2 regions of the Acinetobacter sp. GW821-FHT01C12 genome follow, and region 2 is predicted to be linked to the other one. Evidence: riboswitches for the same ligand, from Rfam matches in the RefSeq annotation. Region 2 holds a riboswitch; the other holds the start of a gene.
What was found. Region 2 has a riboswitch for manganese ahead of AC07WY_RS17155 (TMEM165/GDT1 family protein). Riboswitches for the same ligand answer to the same signal wherever they lie in the genome.
Positions count from the first base shown of each region.

Region 1: linked by a shared signal. The riboswitch ahead of AC07WY_RS01125 (TMEM165/GDT1 family protein) and the one ahead of AC07WY_RS17155 (TMEM165/GDT1 family protein) in region 2 are both predicted to bind manganese.

Region 1 covers NZ_JBWKXD010000001.1:241,926-249,484, reverse strand. The annotation lists gene AC07WY_RS01130 (phosphoethanolamine transferase) at 306-1,889, opposite strand; gene AC07WY_RS01125 (TMEM165/GDT1 family protein) at 1,934-2,509, opposite strand; yybP-ykoY riboswitch at 2,580-2,725, opposite strand; gene AC07WY_RS01120 (NAD(P)/FAD-dependent oxidoreductase) at 3,222-4,541, shown strand; partial or broken gene aqpZ (aquaporin Z) at 4,764-5,456, opposite strand; gene AC07WY_RS01110 (YcgJ family protein) at 5,800-6,129, opposite strand; partial or broken gene AC07WY_RS01105 (APH(3')-VI family aminoglycoside O-phosphotransferase) at 6,854-7,559, opposite strand, start outside.
Region 2 covers NZ_JBWKXD010000009.1:74,224-81,782, reverse strand. The annotation lists gene AC07WY_RS17160 (2-oxo acid dehydrogenase subunit E2) at 1-1,966, shown strand, start outside; yybP-ykoY riboswitch at 2,329-2,486, shown strand; gene AC07WY_RS17155 (TMEM165/GDT1 family protein) at 2,575-3,153, shown strand; gene AC07WY_RS17150 (oxygen-binding di-iron domain-containing protein) at 3,367-4,164, shown strand; gene AC07WY_RS17145 (YkgJ family cysteine cluster protein) at 4,254-4,619, shown strand; gene guaB (IMP dehydrogenase) at 4,843-6,309, shown strand; gene glmM (phosphoglucosamine mutase) at 6,425-7,559, shown strand, end outside.

The sequences.
Region 1 (7,559 bases), on a different contig from region 2:
TCTACTTAACACAAAATAATGATAATATTCTCATTTAGAATTGAGAAACTTCATTTTAAGAGATTATTTAGCAATTTTTATCAATCTATAACTTTACTAGCAGATTTTAATCTATGGCTTATTTATTGATTTATAGTAATATTTATAATGGAAAAATAAAAAGTAGATTTAACGATATCCATGAATTGTGTCGCTTCTTTAAAATGCTATTTCATCTAGATCTTGTCGAAGCAAATCTCCCCCAATCAATCAGAGCGATACGATTTAGCAAAAATTTTGTCCATAGCTAATATAATATCGCTTGTTTATTTTGGTGAATGCCAAAGTAACTGAGGTACAAAATTACAAGTTTGATCTAACCAACACAATTTTTCTTTACGATCCAATCGATCATGAGCGCCCATGAGGTGTAATACATATCGATCTAGGTCACTGGCATCAATTGGTTTTTCACTGACTATTCCTTTAGTCGGCATATGATCATACCAAAGAATAATTGGAATACGGTAGCCAGCCTCAGTATTTGCACTATGCCCAGCATAGTTCTTAGCATGCCCGACTTCATTGCCATGATCTGATAAAAAGGTAAAAGATCTAAAATCAGATTGGGTAGAAATTAAAAGATCGAATAACTTTGCAACAATCCAGTCTTGGTAAAGTATGCTGTTATCGTATTCATTGCGTTTTAACTGAATTAAATGATTAATCTCATTTCGTTCAAGTTTTTTTTCAACCTCATCATTACTAGAATCATTAAACTTAGAAAATTGTTCTGGGTATCGCAACTTATAATTTGGGTGTGAACCAATGAGATGCAGAATAATCAATTTACGAGGATCTGGGTCATCCAATGCAATTTTATAAGCAGGCAGAATATTTTCATCTAATGACGTGCTACTACGACCTGACTTTTTATTGATAAAAACAGCTTCATCTGCATATGACGCAAAAAGTGAAGAGATATAAACATCATCTTGGTTACTAATCCAATAAACTTTAAAACCTGCTGCCTTAGCATATGCCATAATATTTTCAGGGGCATGATCATCCATTGCATTTCGCGTACCATCATTAAATAAATAACGTAAAGATTGAATAGTAGATGATGCTGGTGAGTAACCACGACAAAAGACTTTGAATTGATCACTCCGTTGAGTTAACTCAGGTGTTGTATTTCGTGGATAGCCACATAATCCAAAATTAAAACTGGTAATGCTGTCAGTTAAAACTATGGTATGTGTCTGCCTTTTATTCAATTTACCACTAAAATCTAAGCGCTGTTCTGCATTCAATGTCCATTCTTTATGTATCTGATCATGCTGTAGAATACGCTGTTTGAAATCTTGAATTTTGCCATAGTATCCATACCAAAATGGCAATGGATGTAAAGCAATTGAAGGCTTAATCGCATAGCTGGCAGTACACAGTAAAAATAACAAACCTATAGCATAACGTCCTAATCGATGTACTTTCTGATCATGGAACTCACGCGTATTAAAATATTTAAATAAAATAAAAAAATATAAAATCAAAGCGCTTAAAATCAAGCCAACAAATAGAATAAAAAAGCCAAAATGCAGTTGAAAAAATTCTAAACTTTCATTCAATGTTGTATTCGCGATAGATTCAATAATTGAATATGCTTCAGCATCACTATTGAACAACAGCCAACTTACTGAGAGTAAGCTGGTATGAAATATAAAAATAAACCACCAAATGATTGAAAATAATTTCCAAAATAAATTTGGTTTTTTTGTGGCTTGAAAACACAACCAACACCCTGGTAGTGATAAAAAGGCCAAACGAACACTATCCGACCAACTCCCAGCTAAACCTAATAACAGTAAAGTGATCAGTGGTAGTGCAAGTAGATACGGTATAAAAAACATGCTTTGCCAGCTTACTGGTATTCGATTAAATCGCTTCATTGTCATTAGAAAAAGTAATGTTGAATGAGTGCAGCAACACCAATAATTAAAAAGACAAGTGCGCCAATTTTATGAATGAGTGAAATTGGAAGCTTTTCTGCAAGTTTATTACCAATAAATACGGCTGGAGCATTCACCAACATTATTCCTAAGGTGGTACCTACAGTTACCCAGCCGATACTGTCAAAACGAGCAGCTAATGCCACAGTCGCTATTTGAGTTTTATCACCAATTTCTGCCAAAAAGAAAAGCACAAAGGTTGCGCCAAAGACACCATATTTTTGCCACTTATCGATACTTCCAGATTCATCATCTAGCTTATCTGGGATTAACATCCATACCGCCATCCCAATAAATCCTAGAGAAACAATCCACAATAATACAGTCGGACTAAGAACAGTCGTAATCCACTGCCCGAGTACAGCAGAAACACCATGATTTACCAGAGTCGCGAGAAAAATAGCGATAAGAATAGGAATAGGTTTTCGGAATCGTGCAGAAAGCAGTAGTGCCAGTAATTGGGTCTTATCTCCCATTTCAGATAAAGCAACTACAGCAAGAGAGATTAGGAAAGCAGATATCATAATAATTTCTCCGGCTAGCAATAATTACCAATGATTTATAACTCTTGCTAGCCATAGCAGAATCATAAATCAAAGGTCTTGCCAACAAAAAGAAATCTATGATCGGAGGATCATTTGGTTCTTTGCTATGATGACCATGCTTGTTTAAGCAATTATGTTGACCATCACCTTTTTACCTGAGGTAAAAAGCGGCTACTCCCCAATGAAGTTTTTTTATTTTAGTAGAATCAAGTGTAGTTTTCAATCATACTTTTTAGATAAATTAAAAGAACTCATTCCTATTTGATTACGCCGTCTACTCACAGCATGTTCCTATAAAAATATTTTAAATATTGATCAGTAACAAAATTGCAAAGTTATGAATATATTTAGCTAGAGGGAAATATTATTAAAAATAATCAATACCCATAAAAAATATTTAAATTCAATAAATTATATAATATTTATTTTTAAATTGCGGTCATTGCGAATACGCATTGGTCGCATAAGCATGACTTTAATTTCATCCTACGTGGCGCTTTTATCAAAAACAAAAAAAACTCATATTATAAGATTATTATTCAACAATCTCAGCCATTCTAAAGAACCTGTAATCAATGTGATAAAATATAATTTATTGATTTTTTGAAATAAAAATCAAATAATTTTATCTAAGAAGTATAAAGTGTATTATCTTAATTTTAGATACAAAACTGAGCTATAGATTTTTATGTTGGAACATAGCGATATTAATTTACCGGTTATTATTATTGGTGCTGGGATAGCAGGAATCGCATGCGCTAAAAAATTACAAGAAAATGGTAAAAAAGTTACCATACTCGAAGCGAGGTCTCGCACAGGTGGGCGCATAGATTCATTGCAATCTGATGCTGATTTTTTTGATTTAGGAGCATCATGGATTCATGGCGTTGAAGCTAATCCGATCTGGGAAATTACCCAAGAGAATCATATAGCAACAACTGTATTTAACTATGACAAATCGCAATATTTTCATGAAAATGGGTTGTTATTTTCTGACAAAGAAGTCCAAGAGTTTGAATCTTATGTAGAGGAAATAGAAAAGCAACTTTCTCAAACACAAACGCAATCTGCCCTCAAGGCGACTGAAGAAATAATTTCTTCTTTACATTATTCAGGTAATACATTTTCAGAAGATTATCTTAAACAATTATTATTTAACTTTTTCAATCGAATAGCAAATGACCCATTTGCGACAAATCTTGAGCTACTTTCATCAAATTACAAAAATTACGAAGGTTATTTTGATGGTGATGAAGTTATTTTTCCCAATGGCTATGCCCAAGTTATAGACGTGCTTTCAAAAAAAATCGACATTCAATTCAATGTTGATGTAAAAAAAATCATCTGTGAAAATGATTATGTCAAAATTATTGATTCCAATGATAATTTTTACATAGGTTCCCGTGTAGTGGTTACTGTCCCACTTGGAATTTTAAAGAAAAATCATATCGCGTTTTATCCTCCATTACCTCATCACTATACTCAATCTATTCAAGATATTGGATTTGGATCCTTCAATAAAGTATTTTTTGAATTAGAACAACCACTTTCTTTTAGATCCAAAATGCCGATAGACAAGATAAGTGATTTCTATTGGAATGAGCTTGGTTGTTTTAATATTCTAGACTTATCTGGAATTTATAAAAAACCCATTTATTTAATGCTGTTTGGAGGAAAGCAATCTGAGTTTATTGATAATTCAGCGGATAATGAAATATCAAAGTTTATTTTTAGTAACTTGCAGAAACAATTTAACAATATTCCCCATACACCTAAAAAACTCATCGTTACACGTTGGGGCGCCGACCCTTATAGCTATGGTTCTTTTAGTTTTCCCTCACTAAAGCACAGTGAGGATATTGTTAAAGTGTTGCATCAACCAATTCAAGAAAAAATCTTCTTTGCTGGTGAACATTGTAGCTTGAAATATGCGGGTACGGTTCATGGCGCATATTTAAATGGCGATGAAACAGCTCAAAAAATTTTAGCTGAAGTTTCAATTATTTAAGTCTAATCTCAGCCATGAAAAAACCTCCCGAGGGAGGTTTTTATAATGTTGTCTAGAGTTAGGCGCATTGATAATAGACTTCTTTCATAAGTCCTTTTTAAAACCATTAATCAACATAAAAGCACCCTCATCCTAACCTTCTCCTAAAGGGAGAAAGAACTTTCAATACCAATATGATTCACTCCACATGATCATTTTTTGATTTATGAAAGATCTTTAATGCTATTGGCTATTTTTTTGCTCAAAACACTTATAAATTAAAGCGCCAATCACAGCGCCAACAATTGGAGCAACCCAGAAAAGCCATAGTTGACTCAGTGCAGCCGTTTCAGCAAACAAAGCCACTGCTGTACTACGTGCAGGATTGACCGAAGTATTGGTGACAGGAATACTGATTAAATGGATCAAAGTTAATGCCTAACCAATAGCAATAGGTGCAAAACCAGCTGGTGCACGTTTATCTGTAGAACCGAGAATTACAATTAAGAAAATAGCAGTTAAGACAATCTCAATTATTAGTGCAGAAAGCAGAGAATATTTTCCAGGCGATAAGTCACCAAAACCATTTGTTGCAAATCCACCTGTACCAGTGAATCCTGCTTGACCTTGTACAATCAAATACAATATAAATGCCGCGAAGATACCACCTACGACTTGAGCAATGATGTATGGTGCTAAGTCTTTTGCATTAAAACGACCGCCAACCCATAAACCTATACTTACTGCGGGATTGAAATGTCCACCTGAAATATGACCTAATGCGTACGCACCAGTCAGTACAGTGAGACCAAACGCAAGTGCAACACCGACAAAACCGATACCCAATTCTGGAAATGCTGCAGCAAGTACTGCACTACCACACCCTCCAAAGACCAGCCAAAATGTTCCAATAAATTCTGCAAAATATTTATTCATGTTCATTACTTTTCTGTTCAATAAATCCAAGCGGAATTTAGCAAAACAAGTCACACTTTTAAACAAAAATATGAATTATTTTACAAAAAACATAAGTAATTGATGAAATGACGAAATTCATAATTTTTATAAAACAAACCCTTCGATTGAAGGGTTTGTTAGACAAATTAAAATTCCAATTCAGAGGGGGAAGAAGGAATGATTTAATAAATCTATTGGTAATTTTTAACATGTATATAGATTTATACAATCTTATTTAATAGAACACAGCATTCTAAAAATTTTAAGATCAATCAAAAAGCCCATCTGCGAGTGAGCGCTTTAGCCGATTTATGGCAAAGAATTACTTATTATTAAAAAGCTGATCTGTTATCTTTTGATCAACTTTACTTCGATGTCCATTGTTAAAATATCGATCTACATGGCATCGTTTTGTATTTGTATCGCAGAACACCCCATTTGAGAAAGTAAATGCAGAGTGATCAAAATCGCCTTGTGAGAAAACTTTATTCGCTTTTTGGGTTCCTAAATATTGAGCCGTAAGTGATTTTGATACACCTTTGTTATTTACACAGATATATTGATCACAAATCACACCTTTTTTAGGTGAAACTAAACTTGTGTTGGTTTTAGCAATCACTGGAAAACTGATGATTAAACAAGCATAGCTGATGAGACTCAATAATCCTTTAGAAATTTTCACTTTTAAACCTGCAAAACAATACAAAAAAATAAAGGAAAATTATAAGATCAATTGGATTTAAGATATACAACAATTACGTTTAAACCTATATAAGAAAACACATTAGGCTTCTTTTATAAGACAATTTTAAAATGATAAATCAACATAAAAGCCGCTCATCCTCGCCTTCTTTCAAAGTGAGAAGGCGATTTCAATAGCAATATGAATCACTCATTATAAACATTCATTCAGTTTAGAAATAATCTAGAGATATTATGATTAACAGCAGAATTATCGATAAAATCAAATAAGTATTGATATTATTAAAGCTCTTAAGATAATTTAACATTCGTCATTTCCCATAAGAATTTAATAAAATACTACATGGGTGACGGATAGATAAAAGACTAAGAAAAGAAAAGCAGACAAAAAAATACCATCGATAATAAAATTGGTTAAAAATGTTGCACGATGAAATTTAAATAAACTTGTAAAGCCAATAAATTAACAATTTTATATTCATAAAAACTTAAATCACAAGTTAAGCTAATAAACAGTTTTAGCTATTTTAAATAAGTTCATTCTAAAAACCAAAATTTAGATTTATTGGTGATATAAAACTTTAAATCAGTGGCTTCACTAACTTTCTTCACTTATTTATTTAAAATTTAGCGACGTAAAAAGACAATTAAGTATTTTTAGAAAATGCTTGGAATCAATTCAATTCATCAAGTTTTAAAAAATAATTCCTTTTGTCAGGTCTATCATTTTTTAAATGCTGTAAAAATATTTTCGCAGTTTCCTTCGATGCATCCTCTCTTAGGCAACGTTCAACAAAGGATATATCTACAAATTCATCTGCTAACCCAGCACGGCCAAGATCTAAAAAGTAAATTTCATTAAAGTTATCTATAAAAATATTACTATCCGTGATATCGCCATGAGAAAAAACCAATCTTTCTTCAACACGAGTCTCAGTTAACTTATTCCATAGACTTAGGTAAGTTCTATGGTCTCCCCATAATTCAGCGTCAAAATCATCTTGATCTATATCGTCAAGGAGTTGGTTATCAATAAAAAATTTTGACTCTTTTAACCGATGATCAATGTTTGAAATAAATGGACAATCAATAATAGCAACTGAATTTAACAGATTGAGTGCCTCCTTATAGATAGCAAGCAATTCTTGGTCTGTTAAAAAAAGCGCTGAAATTGGTTTTGCATTGATCGCTTTAGTGATCATGAATTCAAACTGCTCATCCTGAAAAGTCATGATGAGTTCAGGCACCTTTAATTTCTCAGAGAGCCAACTCAACATTTTCGCTTCGCGAGAGACACTGTATGTGGTCTCTGTATATAAAGTGCTAGATCGCTTCAGAAAAAAGTTTCATTATTTCGATTAAAAGAATAAACATCCGATG
Region 2 (7,559 bases):
TATTGGCGTTGATAAGGCCACTGTTGCAGAAATCTTGGTGAAAGTCGGGGATACCATCGCTGTTGATGACAGTATCGTTCTACTTGAGTCAGACAAAGCCTCTGTTGAAGTGCCAAGCACTTCAGCAGGTGTGGTTAAAAGTATTGCTGTTACGGAAGGTGATGAAGTTTCAGAAGGTGCTGTGTTGATCGAAGTTGAATCTGCGGATGCAACTGCGACAGAAACACCAGCACAGCCTGCTCAAGAAGCTGCAAAAACTGAACCTGCTGTGGAAACTAAAGCTGAACCTGTGGCATCTGCTGCACCTTCAGCATCTGCGCCAGCTTCATCTCAAACAGTTGAAGTTCAAGTGCCAGATATTGGTGTTGAAAAAGCTTTGGTCGGCGAAGTTCTGGTTAAAGTGGGCGACGAAATTGCGGTAGATGACAGCATCGTCGTAGTGGAATCGGATAAAGCAACGGTTGAAGTTCCAAGTACAGTTGCCGGCACTGTTGAAAGTGTTGTGGTCAAAGAAGGCGATAATGTTAAAGAAGGTGTGGTACTGATTACAGTGAAAACTGTAGGCGCTACAACGACTTCGGCGGCAGCACCTGCTGAAGCGCCTCAACAAGCGTCAGCAACACCAACTCAAGCTGCTGCACCAGAAGCATCAGCGCCAGCCCAATCGGGTAAAGTTGAAGTTGCTGTTCCTGATCTTGGTGTAGATAAAGCAACAATTTCTGAAATCTTGGTGAGCGTAGGCGATCAAGTTGAAAAAGACCAAAGCCTTTGCGTTGCTGAGTCGGATAAAGCCTCTGTAGAAGTACCAAGTACGGTTGCAGGGACAGTGACGGCGATCCATGTGGAATTGAATCAGTCTGTAAGTCAGGGCACTGCTTTGGTGACGATTGAAGCACAAGGTCAGACTGCACCAGCACCGAAAGAAAAACCAGCCGCTCAAGCATCACAAGCTGCATCAGCACCAGCCGCGAAAACGACAGCATCAGCGCCAAAAGCTGAAGTGGCCGTTGCTCAAGTGGGTACTGAAAAGTTATCTAAAGCACAACAAGCTGAAAATGCCAAAGTTTATGCAGGTCCAGCCGTGCGTAAGCTTGCGCGTGAACTGGGTGTGGTTTTATCACAAGTCGAGGCCTCTGGCCCTCATGCACGGGTGATGAAAGATGATGTTTTTGCTTTTGTTAAAGCCAAATTGACTGCACCACAAGCAGCAGCTCAAACAACTGCTGCGCCAGCCGCTTCAGGTTTGCCTGCATTACCAGATTTCAGTGCATTTGGTGGTAGTGAAATTGCACCAATGACGCGTTTACAGCAAGTGTCTGTACCGCAATTGTCATTAAACAATTTTATTCCGCAAGTGACACAATTTGATTTAGCAGATATTACTGAACTAGAAGCTTGGCGCGGTGAGTTAAAAGGGAAATTTAAGCAAGATGGTATTAGCTTAACGATCCTTGCCTTTATTGCAAAAGCGGTGGCGTTCTTACTTAAAGAAGAGCCTTATTTTGCAGGTCACTTGGCAGATGATCAAAAGTCTGTGCTGTTGCGTAAAGAAATCCATATGGGAATCGCTGTGGCGACACCAGATGGTTTAACTGTTCCAGTATTGCGTAATCCTGATCAAAAATCGATTAAGCAAATTGCCATTGAATTGGGTGAGTTAAGTAAAAAAGCACGTGATAAGAAACTTTCTCCGAAAGACTTACAAGGTGCAAACTTTACTATTACTAGCCTAGGTTCAATTGGTGGTACTGCATTTACGCCATTGGTGAACTGGCCGCAAGTTGCGATTTTGGGTATCTCACCTGCAACGATGCAACCAGTATGGAATGGCTCAGGCTTTGATCCAAAACTGATGTTGCCATTGTCATTGTCTTATGACCATCGTGTGATTAATGGTGCGGATGCTGCGCGATTTACCAATAAATTGACCAAGTTGTTATCAGATATTCGTAACATCTTGCTTTAAGTTTTAAATTATAGAAGACCTCGCTTTAGGCGAGGTTTTTTATATGCGTCTGATTTCGTTTTATCAACAATTTTCAAACCTGCTTTAAAGTCATTATTCAATATAGTCAATCTGTCAAAAAACTCAGGCACAAGAATATAATTTCTCCTAATTAATATTTTCAACTAAATCAATCGGCGACATCCCTGTCGCCCCACGATGGGATAACCATCTAGGGTTCAAAATTAGTGAAGAAACGAAATTGAATTCATCCTCTGCGGGCATTAAAAATGCTTCGGCACGATATTTTTTGAAGTTTATCTGAGCTTTAAATTTTTTAATTTTTAAAAATTGAAAATGATTGATAAAGCGTTGTAGAATAGCTGTACTTCATTGGGGAGTAGCCGCTGTTTGTCATCTGCGAGATGATAAATGGGTGATGATCAACATAATTACTCAACAGAGTATGGTCATCATAGCAAAGAACCAATTTAGCTGAAGGTGTTTACTCAGCTATCTTTTGTTGGCAAGACCTTTGATTTATCACTCCGCGTTGAATAGGCGACTATTCATATTGGCTAGCAGGAGGGGTAAGTCATCGGTAAATATTGCTAGCCAGAGACTTTGAAATGTTAAATGCCTTCCTCATCTCTTTAGTGGTTGTCGCTTTATCCGAAATGGGCGATAAAACACAACTGCTCGCATTACTTCTTGCTGCACGTTTTCGTAAACCTATTCCTATTTTATTTGCAATTTTATTAGCAACTATTGTCAATCATGGCGTATCGGCTGTACTTGGTCAGTGGATTACCACAGTCCTTAGCCCGACAGTGTTACTTTGGATTGTGTCACTTGGCTTTATTGGTATGGCTGGGTGGATGTTAATTCCAGATGAATTGGATGATGAATCTGAAAGTATTAATAAATGGCAAAAATATGGGGTCTTTGGTGCAACCTTTGTATTATTCTTCCTTGCAGAAATTGGGGATAAAACCCAAATCGCCACAGTGGCACTTGCTGCACGCTTTGACAGCATCGGTTGGGTAACTCTAGGTACGACATTGGGGATTATGCTGGTCAATGCACCTGCCGTATTTATTGGCAATAAATTGGCAGATAAATTACCTATTGCTCTGATTCATAAAATTGGAGCTGCAATCTTCTTTATTATTGGTGTCGCCGCTTTAGTTCAGCATTACTTTTTTTAAGCGCAATTTTCCAAGCTGATTGAACATCAATAAAGTCATCTATTTTTAAAGCTGAAAACCCAACTTAATGTTGGGTTTTTTATTATTCTGAGAATGATGACACAAATAATCTTTAAACTTAGGTTGTAGATTTATTGTAACTTTGAAGAAAACCTTATATGTTGTATGGGATAACTAAAGATTTATTTTAAAAAAGGTTTTGGGGTTTCTGGTATGGCTTTAGATCGCACCACGTCGCAAGTTTTGTTTGATAATGGCACTCATAAATGTATAAGTTTTACCAGTTTGGTGAAAGGTGAAGGTGTACAAGCCAATCAGTTTCTTATTTTAAATAATGAACGTGCAGCAGTATTAGATCCGGGCGGTGATTTGACTTATGTGCCCCTGACCATGGAGCTCAATAAATACACCCGATTACAAAATCTAGACTATGTCATGGCATCTCACCAAGACCCTGATATTATTACCTCAATGCCGCGTTGGTTGGTCTATACCGATGCCAAAGTGGTCGCATCTAAATTATGGGCACGCTTTTTACCTCATTTAAACTCAGCATTTATGAGTGACCGTATGAAGGGGGGCTGGTTAGAACGTCTGATCGAATTGCCTGACCAAGGTGGCTCTATTCCATTGGGAGAAACCCGCATTATCGTGGTTCCTGCGCATTTCTTACATTCCGTTGGAAATTTCCAGTTTTATGATCCAATTTCAAAAATTTTATTCTCAGGTGATATGGGTGCATCGATTGTTGATGATGCCTCGAAACCAATTGAAGATTTTGCAATGCACATTCCAACCATGCATGGTTTTCATCAGCGTTATATGTGTACCAATCGGGTAATTCGTTTATGGGTGAAAATGGTGCGTCAAATGGATATTGAAATGATTGTGCCGCAACATGGTAAGCCATTTATTGGTAAAGAGATGATTCATCAGTTTTTAGACTGGATCGAAAATTTACAATGTGGTGTCGATTTGATGGATGAGTCCGTGTTTACCTGTCCGCAATAAAAAATTCAAAAAAGATATTGAGTTTGAGTGCGACTTTTTTTAGGATTTTCTTGCCAAAATTTTAAATTGATAACGAGAATCTTAAAAAAATGTTGTCACAAATCTCAGCACAGGATGCGTGCTTAAGTTGCGGGGCGTGTTGCGCCTTTTTCCGAGTCTCATTTTATTGGGCAGAAGGAGAAGCCATGCCGCCAGATTATGTCGAACCTTTGACAGCCGTGTATTCTTGTATGCAGGGCACCAATCAAAAGCAACCGCGTTGTGTGGCATTAAAGGGTGAGATTGGACAGCAAGTCAGCTGTAGTATGTATGAGCAACGGAGTTCTTCATGCAAACAGGTACATGCTGGGGATTCACAATGTGCAAAAGCAAGACAAGGCTATGGTTTAATTCCCCTGATCGAAATAGAAGTCGCTACCCCCAGCAATGATGAAGACTTTGATCAGGTGTGTTAACGCTTCATTGGGAAAATTTAGGATATTAAAGCAGAGACTGTAAGTCGACAGTCTACTGTAGTGTTAAATCCACGGTAATTTTATATTCAAAGCCCATTTTTATTTCAATAAGATACTGAAAAATAAAGTGTGATCGAGAATAAGATAAATCCGCACAATAAAAAATGAAAATTGAACGGAAATTTGTATATAATAGCTCACGGAAATTACCAGCGAGACTGTTATGTTGACCATCGTTCAAGAAGCGCTAACCTTCGATGATGTCTTATTACTCCCTGCCTATTCTACTATCCTCCCAAAAGATGTCTCTCTAAAGACACGCCTCACACGCGGCATTCAACTGAACATCCCTATGGTTTCAGCAGCAATGGATACTGTGACTGAGTCACGTATGGCGATTGCAATGGCGCAAAACGGTGGTATTGGTATTTTACATAAAAACATGGATATTTCTGCACAAGCTGCAGAAGTTCGCCGTGTAAAAAAATTCGAAGCGGGAATGGTGAAAGATCCAATTACCGTGACACCTGAAACCACGATTCGTGATTTGATGGCAATTACACAAGCCAACAACATCAGCGGTGTACCTGTCGTTAAAGATGGCAAAGTGGTTGGGATTGTAACTGGCCGAGATACTCGTTTTGTAACGAACTTGGAACAACCAGTAAGCAATATCATGACAGGGCAAGATCGTCTTGTGACTGTTCGTGAAAATGAATCGAAAGAAAATATTCAAGCATTATTGCAAAAACACCGTATTGAAAAAGTATTGGTGGTTGATGAAAGCAATGCATTAAAAGGCTTAATTACAGTTACAGATTTCCGTAAAGCGGAATCTTATCCAAATAGCTGTAAAGATGAATTAGGTCGTTTACGTGTTGGTGCTGCAGTGGGTACTGGCGCTGAAACTCCAAGTCGTGTTGAAGCGTTAGTTGAAGCAGGCGTTGATGCGATTGTAGTGGATACAGCGCATGGTCATTCTGCGGGTGTGATCGAGCGTGTACGTTGGGTGAAAGCAAACTTCCCTCAAGTCCAAGTGATTGGCGGTAATATCGCAACGGGTGATGCTGCTTTGGCATTACTTGATGCGGGTGCAGATGCGGTGAAAGTGGGTATTGGTCCTGGTTCAATCTGTACGACACGTATCGTTGCAGGTATTGGTATGCCACAAATTTCTGCAATTGACAGTGTTGCCAATGCATTGAAAGACCAAATTCCATTAATTGCTGATGGTGGTATCCGTTTCTCTGGGGATATGGCCAAAGCAATTGGTGCTGGCGCAAGCACGATTATGGTGGGTTCACTTATGGCGGGTACTGAAGAAGCACCTGGTGAAGTTGAATTCTTCCAAGGCCGTTATTACAAAGCATACCGTGGTATGGGTTCTTTGGGTGCAATGGCTGGTGCGACGGGTTCTGCCGATCGTTATTTCCAAGATTCGAAAGCAGGCGCTGAAAAATTGGTCCCAGAAGGGATTGAAGGTCGCGTACCGTACAAAGGCCCTATGGGCAATATCGTACATCAAATGATGGGTGGTTTACGTTCATCTATGGGCTATACCGGTTCTGCAACCATTGAAGATTTACGTCAAAATGCAAAATTTGTGAAAATCACCGCTGCAGGTATGCAAGAGTCACATGTGCATGATGTAACGATTACCAAAGAAGCACCGAACTATCGTGTAGGTTAATCTTTTGTAATATTTTGATTGGAAAAAGCCGTCAGTTTATGACGGCTTTTTTATTTTGGTGTAAAGTAGTAAACCTTAAAAATTGGTTATACAACACATAATAAGTGGGTAAAAGATGAGTTATTTTGGAACAGACGGGATTCGTGGAAAATTTGGTGAACTCCCAATTACCCCAGAATTTGCACTTAAACTCGGATTTGCGGCAGGGAAAGTATTAAAGCAAATTAGCCCAAAATCAAAACCGATTGTGGTTTTAGGTAAAGATACCCGTTTATCGGGTTATATTCTTGAAGCAGCTTTACAGGCGGGTCTCAATGCGGCAGGTGTTTATGTACATTTGCTTGGACCGCTGCCGACCCCTGCAATTGCTCATTTAACCCGTGCATTGCATGCCAACTTAGGGATCGTGATTTCTGCTTCACATAACCCTTATTTTGATAATGGGATTAAATTCTTTTCAGATGAAGGGAAAAAGCTCCCAGATACGATTCAAGATGCGATTAACCAAGAGCTTGAGAACGATATCATCATTGAAGACACCGCAAACTTAGGTAAGAGTGTACGTGTTAAAGATGCCAATGGTCGTTATATTGAGTTTTGTAAATCGACATTCCCATATCATTTCAATTTACGCCATTTAAAAATTGTGGTGGATTGCGCCAATGGCGCAGCATATAGCGTAGGCCCAGCAGTATTTCGTGAATTAGGTGCAAAAGTTATTGCGCTTTATAATGAACCAGATGGTTTAAATATCAATAAGGATTGTGGTTCAACACATCCTGAAAATTTACAAAAAGCCGTGATTGAGCATCAAGCAGATTTAGGTATTGCTTTTGATGGCGATGCAGATCGTGTGGTTTTGGTCGATCGTTTTGGTAAATTGATTGATGGCGACCATATTCTGTATATTTTAGCAACCCAAGCATCTCAAAAACCGGCGGGTATCGTGGGTACAGTGATGAGTAACATGGCATTAGAATTGGCACTTGAAAAAGCCAAAGTGCCTTTTGTGCGTGCTAAAGTGGGTGATCGCTATGTATTGCAAAATTTAGAAGAAAACAACTGGGTGACTGGTGGCGAACCATCTGGTCATATTTTGACTTTAGACAAGAGCACAACAGGCGATGCAATCATTGCAGCCCTGCAAGTGTTAACAGTATTGGTTGAACAGAATAAATCTTTAGATGAATTGGTTGCAGATTTTAAAACTTTACCCAATGTTTTGGTCAATGTTCGTCTTGAACAAATGT